Regions from separate parts of the Kitasatospora sp. NPDC059088 genome, predicted to be linked through region 1. Evidence: riboswitches for the same ligand, from Rfam matches in the RefSeq annotation. Region 1 holds a riboswitch; the other holds the start of a gene.

Region 1 (8,237 bases):
ATGTCGTCGGAAGCCATCCGTCCATTCTCCGCGGCCCGCCCGTGGCTTCAAAACGGGTCCGGGGCCGGAACTCCCCGGAGCCGGAACGCCCCGGGGCGGAAACGCCGCGGGGGCGGCCCCCCGAAGGGAACCGCCCACGCGGACGAGGATCAGCCGATCCGATCGGAGTCCGATCAGGATCAGAAGTCCATGTCACCGCCCGGCATGCCGCCGCCGGCGGCCGCGGCGGCCTTCTCCGGCTTGTCGGCGATGACGGCCTCGGTGGTGAGGAACAGCGCCGCGATGGAGGCGGCGTTCTGCAGCGCGGAGCGGGTGACCTTGGCCGGGTCGATGATGCCCGCGGCGACCAGGTCGACGTACTCGTTGGTGGCGGCGTTCAGGCCGTGACCGGCGGGGAGGTTGCGCACCTTCTCCACCACGACGCCACCCTCCAGGCCGGCGTTGGTCGCGATCTGCTTGATCGGGGCCTCCAGCGCGACCTTGACGATGTTGGCACCGGTGGCCTCGTCGCCCTCCAGCTCCAGCTTGTCGAAGGCGACACCGGCCTGCAGCAGCGCGACGCCACCACCGGCGACGATGCCCTCCTCGACGGCGGCCTTGGCGTTGCGGACGGCGTCCTCGATGCGGTGCTTGCGCTCCTTGAGCTCCACCTCGGTGGCCGCGCCGGCCTTGATGACGGCCACGCCGCCGGCCAGCTTGGCGAGGCGCTCCTGGAGCTTCTCGCGGTCGTAGTCCGAGTCGCTGTTCTCGATCTCGGCGCGGATCTGGTTCACGCGGCCGGCGACCTGGTCGCTGTCGCCGCCACCGTCGACGATGGTGGTCTCGTCCTTGGTGATGACCACCTTGCGGGCGGTGCCCAGCAGGTCGATGCCGGCGTTCTCCAGCTTGAGGCCGACCTCCTCGGAGATCACGGTGCCACCGGTGAGGATGGCGATGTCGCCGAGCATGGCCTTGCGGCGGTCGCCGAAGCCCGGGGCCTTGACGGCGACGGACTTGAAGGTGCCGCGGATCTTGTTCACGACCAGGGTCGACAGGGCCTCGCCCTCGACGTCCTCGGCGATGATGACGAGCGGCTTGCCGCTCTGCATGACCTTCTCCAGCAGCGGGAGCAGGTCCTTGACCGAGCCGATCTTGGAGTTGGCGATGAGGATGTACGGGTCCTCGAACGTCGCCTCCATGCGCTCCAGGTCGGTGGCGAAGTAGGCGGAGATGTAGCCCTTGTCGAAGCGCATGCCCTCGGTGAGCTCGAGCTCCAGACCGAAGGTGTTGCTCTCCTCGACGGTGATGACGCCTTCCTTGCCGACCTTGTCCATGGCCTCGGCGATGAGCTCGCCGATCTGGGTGTCAGCGGCGGAGATGGAGGCGGTGGAGGCGATCTGCTCCTTGGTCTCCACGTCCTTGGCCTGGGCCAGCAGCTGGTCCGAGACGGCGGCGACGGCCTTCTCGATACCGCGCTTGAGGGCCATCGGGTTGGCGCCGGCGGCGACGTTGCGCAGACCCTCGCGAACCAGGGCCTGGGCGAGCACGGTGGCGGTGGTGGTGCCGTCACCCGCGACGTCGTCCGTCTTCTTGGCGACCTCCTTGACGAGCTCCGCGCCGATCTTCTCGTAGGGGTCCTCGAGCTCGATCTCCTTGGCGATGGAGACACCGTCGTTGGTGATCGTGGGGGCGCCCCACTTCTTCTCCAGCACGACGTTGCGGCCCTTGGGGCCGAGCGTGACCTTCACCGCGTCGGCGAGCTGGTTCATGCCACGCTCAAGGCCGCGGCGAGCTTCCTCATCAAAGGCGATGATCTTGGCCATCAGAAGTGGTCCTCCGGGACACGGTCGACTGCTCGGACCAAGGGGTGCCCGCGACGGACGGCCCTGGTGTGCGGAGGTCCATTCCCCTGCCGCTCCCGGGGGCCTCACCGACCCGGTCCGCTGTCACTCTCACACTGTGAGTGCTAACGCCAATGATTAGCACTCCGGGTGGTCGAGTGCAAGCCCCACGGCCGACCCGCGAGCCGCCGCCCACCTCCGCCCGCCCCCGCCCGGCACCCCGGACGGCCCGGCGCGGGAACGCGAACGGGCCCGTACGACGCGTGTCGTACGGGCCCGTCGAGAAGCGAGTGGTCACCAGCCGTGGGCCGCGCCGAGCTCCTGGGTTCCGGAAGAGGTCAGACCGCCGCGCGGACCATGTCCGCCTGCGGGCCCTTCTGTCCCTGGGAGATCTCGAACTCGACCCGCTGGCCCTCCTCGAGGGTGCGGTAGCCGTCCATCTGGATCGCGCTGTAGTGGACGAAGACGTCCGCACCACCGTCGACCGCGATGAAGCCGTAGCCCTTCTCCGCGTTGAACCACTTGACGGTGCCCTGAGCCATTCCGAACTCCCCTAGTGCTGTGCTGGCCCTTCACGGGCCAGCAGGTCGCGGGCCCGGGTCTGGTTTGAAGGCCGGCCCGGGGAACCCCCCCTGGACGCAGCCGTGCACGCCGCAATCCTCCGCACGGGGGCGCCGGACGGCTTCCGTGAGCGGTTGATTACGTCGACCGCCGCTGAATGTATCCGGATCGACGCCCTCTGCAACAGGGTCCGCCGCCGGGAATTCCGCAGCCCCGTCGAGAGACAAGAGCGAACAAACCGGGAGGAAATCGGCAATTAGCGCCGGACATAGCGGACGAATTACTCAAATGCCTGCAGGAATTCTGACATCTGCCTGACATGTTTCACCGCCCGGGCCCCGGGCCGGTCTCAGCGCCCGGACGGGCTCCGGCGAAGCACCCACCGCCGGAAGGGGAAGCCCTGTTCCCAGCAGAGCCACACTCTACTCCGACTCGGACCGAAAATATTCCCACCGAAATGCCGACGGCCGTCCGCCGCCGCCCGCGCGCCGCGCACGAGAAACGCGCGCGCCGGCCCCGCGCGCAACGCGGCCACCCCCCCCTCCCAACAAAAATACCCCCCCACTCAGGCCGGCCGCGCGGCGGGCGGTCGTGCGGGGTTAACCCGCCCCGGCCCCACGGCCGGGAAGCGGGAACGGCTCAGCAGCCGCCGGCCACCGCCGGAATGATCGAAACGCTCGCACCGTCCGCGATCCCGGTCGCCAGGCCCTCGGCGAACCGCACGTCGTCGTCGTTCACGTACACGTTGACGAAGCGGCGCAGCTTGCCGGTGTCGTCCAGGATCCGGGCCGCGATGCCCGCGTGGTTGCGCTCCAGGTCGGCGATGACCTCGCCCAGGGTGGCCCCCTCGGCGGGCACCTCGGCCGCACCGCCGGTGTAGGTGCGCAGGATGGTGGGGATGCGGACGTTGGCGCTCATGACTCTCCTAGCGGGGTGGGGGGTGGATCAGACGGACGCGAGGCCGGCGGCGTGGAAGGAGTCCAGCGTCGGGCGGATGACGGCGGTCATGCCCGCCTCGGAGACGGCGTCCAGCGTCTTCAGGCCGTCCCCGGTGTTGATCGCGACGGTCTCCTTGGACGGGTCCAGCTGACCGGTCTCCACGAGCTTCTTCAGCACACCGACGGTCACCCCGCCCGCGGTCTCCGCGAAGATCCCCTCGGTCCGGGCCAGCAGCCGGATCGCCGCCACCACCTCCGCGTCCGTGACGTCCTCCACCGCGCCGCCGGTCCGGCGGGCGATGTCCAGCACGTACGGGCCGTCCGCCGGGTTGCCGATCGCCAGCGACTTGGCGATGGTGTCCGGCTTCACCGGCCTGATCACGTCCCGGCCGGCCTTGAACGCCGCCGACACCGGCGAGCAGCCCTCCGCCTGGGCGCCGAAGATCCGGTACGGCCGGTCCTCCACCAGGCCCAGCTTGATCAGCTCCTGCAGACCCTTGTCGATCTTCGTCAGCTGCGAGCCCGAGGCGATCGGGATGACGATCTGCTCCGGCAGCCGCCAGCCGAGCTGCTCGCAGATCTCGTACGCCAGCGTCTTGGAGCCCTCGCCGTAGTACGGCCGCAGATTGACGTTGACGAAGCCCCAGCCCTCGCCGGCCGGGTCCCCGATCAGCTCCGAGCAGAACCGGTTCACGTCGTCGTAGTTGCCCTCGATGCCGACCAGCTCACCGCCGTACACCCCGGCCATCACGACCTTGCCCTGCTCCAGGTCGTGCGGGATGAACACGCAGGAGCGGAACCCGGCCCGGGCCGCCGCCGCACCCACCGCACCGGCCAGGTTGCCGGTCGACGAGCAGGACAGCGTGGTGTAGCCGAACGCCCGGGCCGCCTCGATCGCGCAGGCCACCACCCGGTCCTTGAACGAGTGCGTCGGGTTGCCCGAGTCGTCCTTGACGTGCAGCTGCGCGGTGAACCCGAGCTCCCGGCCCAGGTTGTCCGCCTTCACCAGCGGGGTCCAGCCGGGGTTCAGGTTGGGCTTCGAGGCGACGTCGGCCGGCACCGGCAGCAGCGGCGCGTACCGCCAGATGGACGCGGGGCCGGACTCGATCCGCCTGCGCAGCTCCTCGGCGCGCTCGCCGCCGAACTCGTAGGCGATCTCCAGCGGCCCGAAGCACTCCACACAGGCGAAGCTGGGGCCGAGCGGGAAGCGGGTTCCGCACTCCCGACAGGACAGGGCGGCGGCGGGGCCGAGGTCGACGGAAACAGGTGCGGCGATGTCGATAGCCATGATGGCGGAGGCCTCTCTCCTCATCTTCCCCGCGGCGCGGTCGCGCCACAGGCCGGAATTGGCACCTGTCCCGCCGGGGCCTGTCAACGACAGCCGAGCGAGAAGGTTGCCGGGACGTCAACGGGCCGTTCCCTCAGTCCCTCTGGATGAGCTTGTGAAATTGTGGTGGTGCGCAGCGGCGACCCCGGCGTGCAAAGGTCCGACCGCTGTACGAAGACTGTATCCGAAGGCGCCAACCCTGAACGGGACCGTCCGCCAAGCGAGATGACCCGTCCCACCCGATCCCGCCGAGGAGAGTCACCGTGCCCGCCGAACCGACCCACGCCCTCCTCCCACAGGCGGCGTCCTGGCTCCGCCGCCGCTCGTGGAGCGCGGCCGAGCGGCCGGTCGACGCCCTCCTCGCCGCCAAACGGCGTACCGGCCGGACGGTCAGCGTCGTCCTCCCCGCCCTCGACGAGGAGGCCACCGTCGGCGACATCGTCCGCACCGTCCGGCGCGAGCTCATGGACCGGATCCCGCTCGTCGACGAACTCGTCGTGGTCGACTCCGGCTCCACCGACGCCACCGCCGCCGTCGCCGCCGAGGCCGGCGCCCGGGTGGAACACCGCGACCGGATCCTCCCCCGGCTGCCCGCCGTCCCCGGCAAGGGCGAGGTGCTCTGGCGCTCCCTGCTGGTCACCCACGGCGACATCGTCTGCTTCATCGACGCCGACCTGCGCGAGTTCGACCCGGCCTTCGTCTCCGGCATCGTCGGCCCGCTGCTCACCGACCCCGACATCCACCTGGTCAAGGCCATGTACGACCGCCCGCTCGAGACCGAAAGCGGCGCGATCGTCCCGGCCGGCGGCGGCCGGGTCACCGAACTCGTCGCCCGCCCCCTGCTCAACCTCCACTGGCCGGAACTCGCCGGCTTCGTCCAGCCCCTCGGCGGCGAGTACGCGGCCCGCCGCTCACTGCTCGAACGGCTGCCCTTCCCCACCGGCTACGGCGTCGAACTCGGCCTCCTGGTCGACGCCCTGGACCAGGTCGGCCTCGACGCGCTGGCCCAGGTCGACGTCGGCGTGCGGCACCACCGCCACCAGGACGGCCAGGCCCTCGGCCGGATGGCCGCCACCATCTACCGCACCGCCCTGGAACGCCTCGACCGCTCCCACCGCCTCAAGGCCTCCGCCGACCTCGTCCACCCCCACCTCACCCAGTTCACCCGCGACCCCCACACCCGCGCCTTCACCGCCCACACCCACCCCGTGACGGCCCTGGAACGCCCCCCGATGCACACCGTCCCGGAATACGCCACCCGCCGCTGACGGGTTTGCCGCCCCGACCCCCCGGCAACATCCCAACCATGGGCGATCTCACGACCGAACGTTCGAGTGCGACCGGAACCGCCCCCGTCCTGGTGGCCTCCAACCGGGGACCGGTGTCCTTCGGCACCGCCGACGACGGCACGCTGACCCTGCGCCGCGGCGGCGGGGGCCTGGTCTCCGGCCTGTCCGCGATCGACGACCCCACCGCCGTCTGGGTCTGCGCCGCGCTGAGCGACGCCGACCGCAGAGCCGCCCGGGAGGCCCCCGCCGGCCGCCTCGACCTCGCCGGGCACGAGGTCGGCGGACAGGCCGTACGGATGCTCGACATCGACCCGGAGACCTTCGCCCGCGCCTACAACGGCGTCGCCAACTCCACCCTCTGGTTCGTCCACCACCTGCTCTACGCGACCCCCACCGCGCCCTCCTTCGACGCCGGCTTCCGCACCGAGTGGGCCGCCTACCAGGCGTACAACGCCGCCTTCGCCGACGCCCTCGCCGCCGAGGCCGCCCCGGGAGCCGCCGTCCTGGTCCAGGACTACCACCTCTCCCTCACCCCGGCGCTGCTCCGCGAAGCCCGCCCCGACCTGCGGATCGGCCACTTCTCCCACACCCCGTGGGCGCCGCCCGAGTACTACCGGCTGCTCCCCGACGACGTCGCCCGGGCCGTCCTGACCGGCATCCTCGGCGCCGACCGGGCCGGCTTCCTCACCGAACGCTGGGCCCGCGCCTTCGCCGCCTGCTGCGAGGACCTGCTCGGCGCCGCCTTCGACCCGGCCGCCCTCACCGTCACCCACGAGGGCCGCACCACCCACCTGGGCGTGCACGCCCTCGGCGCCGACACCGACTTCCTGCGCGAACGCGCCCACCGCCCCGACGTCGACGAACGCCTCGCCGCCCTCCGGGCCGCCGTCGGCGACCGCCGCACCATCGTCCGGGTCGACCGCACCGAGCTGAGCAAGAACATCGTCCGCGGCCTCCAGGCCTACCGGCACCTGCTCCGCACCCGCCCCGAGTGGCACGACCGGGTGGTCCACATCGCCTTCGCCTACCCGTCCCGGACCGACCTCGCCGAGTACCGCGACTACACCGCCGCCGTCGAACGCCTCGCGACCGCCATCAACGCCGAGTTCGCCACCCCCGCCTGGCAGCCCCTGATCCTGCACGTCAACGACGACTTCCCGCGCAGCCTCGCCGCCTACCGCCTCGCCGACGTGGCCCTCGTCAACCCGATCCGGGACGGCATGAACCTGGTCGCCAAGGAGGTCCCGGTGGTCTCCGACCACGGCTGCGCCCTCGTCCTGTCCCGCGAGGCCGGCGCCCACGCCGAACTCGGCGACGACGCCCTCACCGTCAACCCGTACGACGTCATCGCCACCGCCGAGGCCCTGCACACCGGCCTCACCATGAGCCCCGGGGAACGCGCCGACCGCACCAAGCGCCTGGCCGCCGCGGCCACCGCGCTCCCCCCGCAGCAGTGGTTCCTCGACCAGCTCAACCAGCTCAACGCCCTCTGAGGGCCTCCCCCAACGCCCCCAACAGCTCCACCACCCCGTCGGGCCCGTCGACCACCACGTCCGCCAGGTCGGCGAGCTCCCGCACCGGCGCGTCCCCCACCGCGCCGGCACACACCAACAGCCCGGCCAGCCCCTGCCCCCGCAACTCCTCCACCGCCCGGAACGCCGCCACGTCCCCCAGGTCGTCCCCCGCGTACAGCACCGCCCGCGCCCCGCGCTCGCGCAGGAACCCGGTCAGCGCCGCCCCCTTGTCCACCCCCGGCGGCCGCAACTCCAGCACCAGCCGCCCGGGCTCCACCACCAGCCCGTACTCGGCCGCCAACTCCCCCACCGGTCCGCGCAACGACTCCAGTGCCCGCTCCGGCTCCGCCGTACGCCGCGTGTGCACCGCCACCGAGCGCCCCTTGTCCTCCACCCACGTCCCCTCGGGCGCCCCCACCCGCTCCAACACCCCCGGCAACGCGCCCCGCACCCCCGCGACCCCCGGATGCACCTCCGGCGCCGAGAGCTCACCCGCCTCCCACCGCTCGGCCCCGTAGTGCCCCAGCACCACCAGCCCCGGCACCCCGGCGAACCCCCCGTACTCCGCCGCCAACCCCGCCGGCCGCCCGGTCACGACCACGACGGCCCCCACCACCGCCGCCAACCCCCGCAACGCCCCCACCACGCCCGGATGCGCCCGCGCCCGCGAGGGATCCGCCACGATCGGCGCCAACGTCCCGTCGAAGTCCAGGGCGACCACCGCCTCACCGGGCGCCGCCAGCACCGCCCGCAACCCGTCCCGCCCGGCCTCGGTCGCCGGCACCACC
Region 2 (8,237 bases), on a different contig from region 1:
CACACAGGTGACCTCCGCCTGGGTGCGCTGGGCCAGCATCGCCAGCCCGCCCAGCAGCCGGATCCGCTGCTGCTCCAGCGGCAGCGCCGGGTACCCGGTCTTGGTCACGTTGTAGCCGTCCACCACCAGGTGCACCTGGGGGATCGCCAGCAACTGGTCCAGCAGCGCCGGGTCGTCCTCGGCCAGGCCGCGCCGGGCCACGTCGTGCGGCGAGGCCGACCCCGGCACCACCGCCTCCACCAGGTCCGCCGGGCGGAGCTGGGAGACCGGCAGCGCCAGCTCCCGCTGGAGGCCCTGCGCCGACTGCAGCACGGTGTCCAGCAGCAGCCGCAGCCGCATGTCCTCGACGCTGCGGCCCTCCCGGGCCGAGCGGCGGCCCTGCTCGACCGCGGTCTCCAGTTCGGAAACCCGGTGCCGCAGCCGCCGCGCCTCGGACTCGGCCGCGCTGCGCTCCCCGGTGGCCTGCGCCCGCGCCGCCTCCAGCTCCCCGGTCACCCGCCGGGTCTCGGCCTGCGCCCGCCGGGTGTCGCTCTCCAGCGACCGCACCTTCTTGCGCAGCGACTCGGCCTCCCGCCGGACGCCCTCGAACTCCGCGCGCTGGCGGTCCAGGTCCGCCCGCGCCGCGGCCCGCACCTCGGCCAGCTCGGCCTGGAGCTTCTCCACCTGCCGGGCGGCCTCCGCCGCCGCGTCCTCGGCGCCGGCCCGCTCGGCCTCCTCGCCCGCCTCGGCGACCAGTCGGCTCCAGCCGGGCGAGCGCACCAGGTAGGCGGCGGCCGCGACGTCCATCGGATCGGCGGCGCCGGGGACGGTGCCCGACTCCAGCGCCTTCACCAGGTCCGGCTGGCCCAGCCGCAGCCGCTCCGCTATCCGCACCCGGAAGGCCGGCTCGGACTCCAGCGCCGCCGCCAGCGCGGTGGCCGCGTACTTGGCCCGCCGCGCGGGGGTGAACTTGACGTACTGACGCAGGCTCTGCGGCAGCTCCCCGGGCGGCAGCCCGCCCAGCGCGTCCGAGGCCAGCCCGACCACCCGCCGGCGCACCCCTTCGGGCAGCGGCCGGTCCAGCTTCTCGGGCGCCCGCTCGGCACCCGCGCCGGCCGGGGCCCCGCCGGCGTCCCCCGGGAGGTCGGTCTCGGACCGGACCGGCCCGGTGGCCGGCTCCGGTGCCGGCGCAGCGGGCTGAAGCCCCTGCGCTTCGCCGGGCTCCCTCGCTGCGTCCACCACGTCCTCGGCTCCGATCCTGGTCCAGCGGGTGCGGCCGCGGCCGCCCCTGTCGTCACGCTCCGTGCGTCTTGTCTGTATTGTCCCGTGCGGTGGACGGCGGTGTCGCGCACCGCCCACCGCACCGGAGGGGTCAGCCCTGCGTGGTGGGGGCCTCCGCGGCCTCGGCACCCGGACGGGCCACCAGCTCGACCTGGTCCACCGCGTTGCACCAGCGGCAGCGCACGGACTCCACGGTCTCGCTGTGCACCTCGGTCTCCTCGACCCGGGATTCGCCGGCCAGGTCGAAGTGCAGGAACTCGGTGACCCGCGCGGAGCGGGTCACGTCGAAGCGGGTGAGGTTGCCGCACAGCGTGCAGCGCCAGCGCGTCTCGGCGGTCGGAGCGGGGACGGTCATCGGGGGTCCTCTCGGCTGGTCCCTGGGCGGGCCGGGCGCTCCCCCGGAGCCCCGGCGTCGGCGGCGGGAGGCGGGAATGCCCGCCCCAAGCCTATTGCCTGGGGCAACCACGAGGACCACCGGTCAGCTGAGATGACCGGAGTCCGTCCCGCCCCGCCGGACGGACCAGTAGTCCACCTGCCGTAAACCGCCGTGTCACCTGCCGCGCCCGGAGGGATGCTTGGCCGCATGGCGCTCACGGCCCCCGACCACACCGACGCGCGGGACGGCCGCCCGGCGCTGCCCGCCCCGGCGGTCACCTACGCCCTGATCGCGGTCAACACCCTGGTCTTCCTGCTCGGCCCGGCCGCCGGCCTCAACCCCCTGTACGGCACCGGCCAGGCCCGGATCTGCGCCGAGCAGCGGTACGAGCAGCGCTGGGGCGCCGTCCCCGCCGAACTGCTGACCGGCCACCCGCTGACCGCCGGACAACTGGCCGAGGCCCCCGACCCGGTCCCCGGCTGCCCCGCCGCCCCCACCCCGGGAAAGCACCCGGCGGTGTCCGCCCTCACCGGCCTCTTCCTGCACGCCGGCTGGCTGCACCTGCTGGGCAACCTGCTCTTCCTGCACGTCTTCGGCCCGACCGTCGAACGCCGGGTCGGCCGGGCCAGGTACCTCCTCTTCTACCTGGCCGCCGGCTGCACCGCCTCGTACGGCTTCGCGCTCGCCGAGGCGCACTCGCCCGACTCCACCCGGGTCCTGATCGGCGCCTCGGGCGCGATCTCCGCCGTGCTCGGCGCCTACCTGCGCTTCCACCCGCGGGCCCGGGTGACCACCCTCGTCCCGCTGCTCCTCTTCCTCCCGCTGCGCTTCCCGGCCTGGCTGGTGCTCGGCCTCTGGTTCGCCCTGCAGTGGTGGTCGGTGCACTCGGCCGGGCCCGGAGTGGCCTACCTGGTGCACGTGATCGGCTTCTCGGCGGGCTTCCTGTACGCCTGCACGGTGGTCGGCCACCCCCCGAGACGCCCCGGCTGAGGCCCGATACGCTGGCCGCACCCCATCAAGGAGCCCGAACTGTGATCACCGCCATCGTCCTGATCAAGACCAGTGTCGACCGCATCCCTGAGATCGCCGAGGCCATCGCCGCGATCGAGGGCGTCAGCGAGGTGTACTCGGTGACCGGCGGGTACGACCTGGTGGCGATGGTCCGGGTGCGCCGCCACGACGACCTGGCCGAGGTCATCCCAGGCCGGCTCAACAAGGTCCCGGGCGTGGCCCACACCGAGACCCAGATCGCCTTCCGCACCTACTCCCAGCACGACCTGGAAGCGGCCTTCGCCCTCGGCCTGGACGAGTAGGACTCAGCTCGCGCGACGCGTGTCGGCGACGCAACGGCCGCCCTCGTTGCGGTAGTTCCACGCCGCGCCGTCCGAGACCAGCTCGCGGACCGCGGCCAGGAAGCGCTCGACGTGCTCGTCCGGCGTGCCGGCGCCGAAGCTCACCCGGATCGCGTTCAGGCTGCGCTCACCGGGCAGCGAGGGCTCGGGCGCCCCGCACTCGGAGGGCGCCACGTCCTCGTCCCCGAGCAGGGTGCGCACCAGCGGGTGGGCGCAGAACAGCCCGTCGCGCACGCCGATGCCGTACTCGGCGGACAGCGCGGCCGAGAAGTGCGAGCTGTTCCAGCCCTGGACGACGAAGGACAGCACGCCCACCCGGGCCGAGCCGGCCCCGAACAGGTTCAGCACCCGGACCTCGGGGATCTCCGCCAGCCCCGCCGTCAGCCGCTCGACCAGCTCCCGCTCCCGGGCCTCCAGCACGTCGAAGCCGGCCTCGGTGAGCGCCCGACAGGCCGAGGCGATCGCGTAGGCGCCGATGACGTTGGGCGAGCCGGCCTCGTGCCGGGCCGGGCCGGTGTGCCACTGCACCGCCACCGAGCCGTCCAGCTCCCGGGCCACCGTCCGGGTCGCCCCGCCGCCGGCCAGGTAGGGCTCGGCCGCGTCCAGCCAGTCGGAGCGCCCGGCCAGCACCCCGGCGCCGAACGGCGCGTACAGCTTGTGGCCGGAGAAGGCGATCCAGTCGACGCCCAGTTCGCGCACCGAGACCCGGTGGTGCGGGGCCAGCTGGGCGGCGTCCAGCACCACCCGGGCGCCGTACCGGTGCGCGGTCCCGGTCAGTTCGGCGACCGGCCACAGCTCGCCGGTCACGTTGGAGGCGCCGGTGACGCACAGCAGCTTCGGGCCCTCCGGCGCCGCGGCCAGCGCCTCCTCCAGCGCGGCCACCGCCTCGGCCCGCGAGCGCGGCGCCCGCAGGTAGCAGACCTCCAGCCCGGCGTGCGCCCACGGCAGCAGCGAGGCGTGGTGCTCGGTCTCGAAGGCGAACACCCGGGTGCCGGCCGGGACGGCGGCGGCCAGCAGGTTGAGCGAGTCGGTGGTGGCGCGGGTGAAGACCACCTGGTCGCCCTCGCGCAGGTCGAGGAACTCGGCGACGGTCCGGCGGCTCTGCTCGAACAGGTCGGTGGACAGCTGGGAGAGGTAGCCGGCGCCGCGGTGCACGCTGCCGTAGTAGGGGGCGTAGGCGGCGACGTCGTCCCACACCCGCTGGAGGGCCGGCGCGCTGGCCGCGTAGTCGAGAGCCGCGTAGCCGACCTTCTCACCGCTGACGAGCGGGACCTCGACGTCGTGGCCGAGGACGGCGAGCGGGGCGGTGGTTCCGAGGGAGAGGGACATGAGGATGCACTCCTTCACGGGTAAGGGACCCCGGGAGTGCTGATCGTCCGGTGTCCGCGCTTGTCGCGCGGACGGCTTGCCCGGCGACCCGGTCCTCACCCAGGGCACCCCGCCACGGACGGAGGGTTGCCGGACAGCGAGCTGGGGCTTCGCGCTGTCACTCATGACCTGGCGAAGACTCTAGGTCGGGTACGTCGGAGGGTCAAACAGGCATCCACCATCCGGACAGCCTCCTCGGCGCGCCCCTCCGGCTCGGGGCGGGCGGCCGGAGGGCCCGTGCCGACGCATCGACACGGGCCCTCAACTACCGGCTCAGATCCGGCTGGTGGCCTCGGACCAGCGCCGCAGCAGGTCCTGCGCCCGGCCGGAGTCGATCGCCTCCGCCGCCCGCACCATGCCCGCCGCGAGCTGCTCCGCCAGCGGGGCGTCGCCCAGCTCCAGCGCGACCAGCGCCGCCGCCGTGTTCAGCAGGACGGCGTCCCGCACCGGCCCGCGCTCCCCGGCCAGCAGTCGGCGCGCCACCTCGGCGTTGTACGCGGCGTCGGCCCCGCGCAGCGCCTCGATGCCGACCAGCTCGATGCCGACGTCCCGCGGGTCGAACGTGGTCTCGGTGACCACGCCGTCGCGCACCACCCAGACCCGCGAGGTGGTGGTGATGGTCAGCTCGTCCAGCCCGTCGTCGCCGCGGAACACCAGCGCGGTCGCCCCGCGCCGGGCGAGCACCCCGGCGATCAGCCCGGCCAGCCGGGTGTCGAAGCAGCCGATGGCGTGCGAGGTGACCTTCGCCGGGTTGGTCAGCGGGCCGAGGATGTTGAAGGCGGTGGGCACCCCGAGGTCGCGCCGCGCGGTGGCGGCGTGCCGCATCGAGGGGTGGAACTTCGCCGCGAAGCAGAAGGTGAGCCCGACCTCCTCGGCCACCTGGGCCACCCGCCGGGAGGAGAGGTCGAGTGCCACCCCGAGCTTCTCCAGCACGTCCGAGGAGCCGCTGGACGAGGAGGCCGCCCGGTTGCCGTGCTTGACCACCTTGGCCCCGGCCGCCGCGGCGACGATCGCCGACATGGTCGAGATGTTGACGGTCTTCGCCCGGTCCCCGCCGGTGCCGACGATGTCGACCGCCGGGCCGGGGATGTCCAGCGGCTCGGCGTGGTCGTACATCGCGTCCACCAGGCCGGCGATCTCGTCGACCGTCTCGCCCTTGGCCCGCAGCGCCACCATGAACCCGGCCACCTGGACGGGGGACGCCTCGCCGCTCATGATCCGGTCCATCGCCCACGCGGTGGACGAGCGGTCGAGGTCCTCCCCCTTCAACAGAGCCGCCAGGATGTCCGGCCAGGTGCGGACCACCTGCGCGGGGTCGGTACCACCGTTCGCAGGGTTCACGTTCACCATGGCTGACTCCAGCTGTAGTCGGTTCCCCCGCGCCGGGGGGACGTCCGTACGGATGGAGCCAGCCTATCGAGCGGCGGGGTGCCGACGGCGCCCCCTTCTCCAGGACTGAGACGGCACCGCTCAGCGCGTGGCCGGGGCCCGCTTGGCCAGCCGGGCCCGCAGCAGGGTGGCGACCGCCTCGGCCAGCGCCACCGGCTCGACCGGGTGGGAGATCGCGGCATCGGCCCGGCTCCAGGCGGCGAGCCAGGAGTCCTGCGGCCGGCCGATCAGCACCAGCACCGGCGGGCACCCGTAGATCTCGTCCTTGAGCTGGCGCCCGAGGCCGAGGCCGCCGGCCGGCACCGCCTCGCCGTCCAGCACGCACAGGTCGACGCCGCCCTTCTCCAGCGCCTTGATCACCGCGGGGGTGGTCGCGCATTCGAGGTAGGACAGCTCCGGAAGATCCTCGGCGGGGCGACGGCCGAGCGCCGTCAGCACCTGCTCGCGGGTGTTGCGGTCGTCGCTGTAGACGAGGACGGTGAGCGTCTCGTCGGTCGTGTACGCCATGGACCCTGCTCCCTCAAGTGTGATCCGGACCACGTTCACCTGATCCGGATGCTACTCCCGTTTCCCCCGTCGCCGGTCCCCCTCGCGCACGTTCCCCCTCAAGCCGCCGCGCCCGTGACTCACCCGCTCGGAGGACGGCCCGTCACCCGGACCCGCCCGGTCCACCCGGACGGCGGATGCGGCGCCCCGCCCCCCTACGGCAGGACACTGGGCCGACCGTGCAACGACGCGCCGGGCAACGGGGTCGCGGGCCCCTCCGAGGAACCGTCAGAAAAGGGACACGCCGCTGCTCAGCCCTCGTCCGGACCCTCCGTCGGCCTTCAAGCGGGCATACCGCACGCACCGGACACTCCGAGGGACACCCCCCGACGTGAAGACGGAATAAGGGACCGACATAATGTCCGTCGTGGCGACAGCAACAGCAACAGAAACCGGGCACGCGCACGGATCGGTCAATCGACCGAACATGGTCAGCGTCGGAACGATCGTCTGGCTCAGTTCCGAGCTGATGTTCTTCGCGGCCCTCTTCGCGATGTACTTCACGCTCCGCTCCGTCAAGGGAGCCGAGTTCTGGGCCGAGAAGGCGCACGCCCTCAACGTGACGTTCTCCTCGATCAACACCACGATCCTGGTGCTCTCCTCGCTCACCTGCCAGCTCGGCGTGTTCGCCGCCGAGCGCGGTGACGTGAAGAAGCTCCGCGGGTGGTTTGCCCTCACGTTCTTCATGGGCGCGATCTTCATCGGCGGCCAGGTCTACGAGTACACCGAGCTGGTCAAGAACGACGGCCTCTCGCTGTCCTCCGACCCGTACGGCACGGTGTTCTACCTGACCACCGGCTTCCACGGTCTGCACGTGACGGGCGGTCTGATCGCCTTCCTGCTGGTCCTGGGACGGACGTACGCAGCCAAGCGCTTCACGCACGAGCAGGCCACCGCCGCGATCGTCGTGTCCTACTACTGGCACTTCGTCGACGTCGTGTGGATCGGCCTGTTCGCGACCATCTACCTGATCAAGTAACCAGCTGATCAGGTCGCTGGCCACCGGCAGCGGCCCCCGCCCTCACCGGCGACGGGCCGCTTCTGCCGGTGCCGACGCTCCCACCGACCGACCGCGCGCGCAGCCTTGGACAGGCAACCTCGTGCCGGCCAGACCGGCCGCCGGGTGCACCCACCAGTCGACCAGATCCTGACACCGGGGTTATTCCGTGAAAAAGCTCTCCGCACGACGGCGCCACCCATTGGCGGCGCTGGTCGTCCTACTTCTCGCCCTGGCGGCAACCGGGGGGCTGTACGCCGCGTTCGCGCCCGCCGACAAGGCGCAGGCCGACGTCGCCGCGCAGTCGCTCGCGATCGATGAGGGCAAGAAGCTCTTCGCCGTGGGCTGCTCCTCCTGCCACGGCCTGAACGGCCAGGGCAGCAGCGACGGTCCGAGCCTGGTCGGCGTGGGCTCCGCCGCTGTCGACTTCCAGGTCGGCACCGGTCGCATGCCGGCCCAGCAGCCCGGTGCCCAGGTGCCGCGCAAGAAGGCCATCTACAGCCAGAGCGAGATCGACCAGCTCGCCGCGTTCGTCCAGTCGCTCGGCCCCGGCCCGATCACGCCGGACGCGAAGCAGTACACCTCGACCAACCCGGACGACATCTCCAAGGGTGGCGAGCTGTTCCGCACCAACTGCGCCCAGTGCCACAACTTCGCCGGCCAGGGCGGTGCCCTGACGAAGGGCAAGTACGCCCCGTCGCTGGAGGGCGTGGACGCCAAGCACATCTACGAGGCCATGCAGACCGGCCCGCAGCAGATGCCGTCGTTCCCGGACAGCACCATGCCCGAGGAGCAGAAGAAGCAGATCGTGGCCTTCGTCCGCCACACCACCAACGATGAGCCCAACCCCGGCGGTCTCACCCTGGGCAGCCTCGGTCCGGTGACCGAGGGTCTGTTCGGCTGGATCTTCGGCCTCGGCACGCTCATCGCGGTCGCGATCTGGGTCGCC

Evidence for each region. Region 1 has a riboswitch for S-adenosylmethionine ahead of thrC (threonine synthase). Riboswitches for the same ligand answer to the same signal wherever they lie in the genome.
Region 2: linked by a shared signal. The riboswitch ahead of ACFWXO_RS37515 (aminotransferase class V-fold PLP-dependent enzyme) and the one ahead of thrC (threonine synthase) in region 1 are both predicted to bind S-adenosylmethionine.

Annotation. Positions count from the first base shown of each region.
Region 1 covers NZ_JBHYGR010000154.1:433-8,669, forward strand. Annotated here, with positions in the region: gene ACFWXO_RS39345 (hypothetical protein) at 1-17, opposite strand, end outside; gene groL (chaperonin GroEL) at 180-1,802, opposite strand; gene ACFWXO_RS39355 (cold-shock protein) at 2,159-2,362, opposite strand; gene ACFWXO_RS39360 (MoaD/ThiS family protein) at 3,021-3,299, opposite strand; gene thrC (threonine synthase) at 3,327-4,607, opposite strand; SAM riboswitch class I at 4,625-4,760, opposite strand; gene ACFWXO_RS39370 (glucosyl-3-phosphoglycerate synthase) at 4,910-5,914, shown strand; gene ACFWXO_RS39375 (trehalose-6-phosphate synthase) at 5,953-7,428, shown strand; gene otsB (trehalose-phosphatase) at 7,415-8,237, opposite strand, start outside.
Region 2 covers NZ_JBHYGR010000134.1:3,396-11,632, reverse strand. Annotated here, with positions in the region: gene ACFWXO_RS37535 (NYN domain-containing protein) at 1-1,062, opposite strand, end outside; gene ACFWXO_RS37530 (hypothetical protein) at 1,352-1,615, opposite strand; gene ACFWXO_RS37525 (rhomboid family intramembrane serine protease) at 1,844-2,626, shown strand; gene ACFWXO_RS37520 (Lrp/AsnC ligand binding domain-containing protein) at 2,668-2,949, shown strand; gene ACFWXO_RS37515 (aminotransferase class V-fold PLP-dependent enzyme) at 2,953-4,317, opposite strand; SAM riboswitch class IV at 4,369-4,486, opposite strand; gene trpD (anthranilate phosphoribosyltransferase) at 4,630-5,706, opposite strand; gene ACFWXO_RS37505 (hypothetical protein) at 5,827-6,252, opposite strand; gene ACFWXO_RS37500 (heme-copper oxidase subunit III) at 6,650-7,270, shown strand; gene ACFWXO_RS37495 (c-type cytochrome) at 7,458-8,237, shown strand, end outside.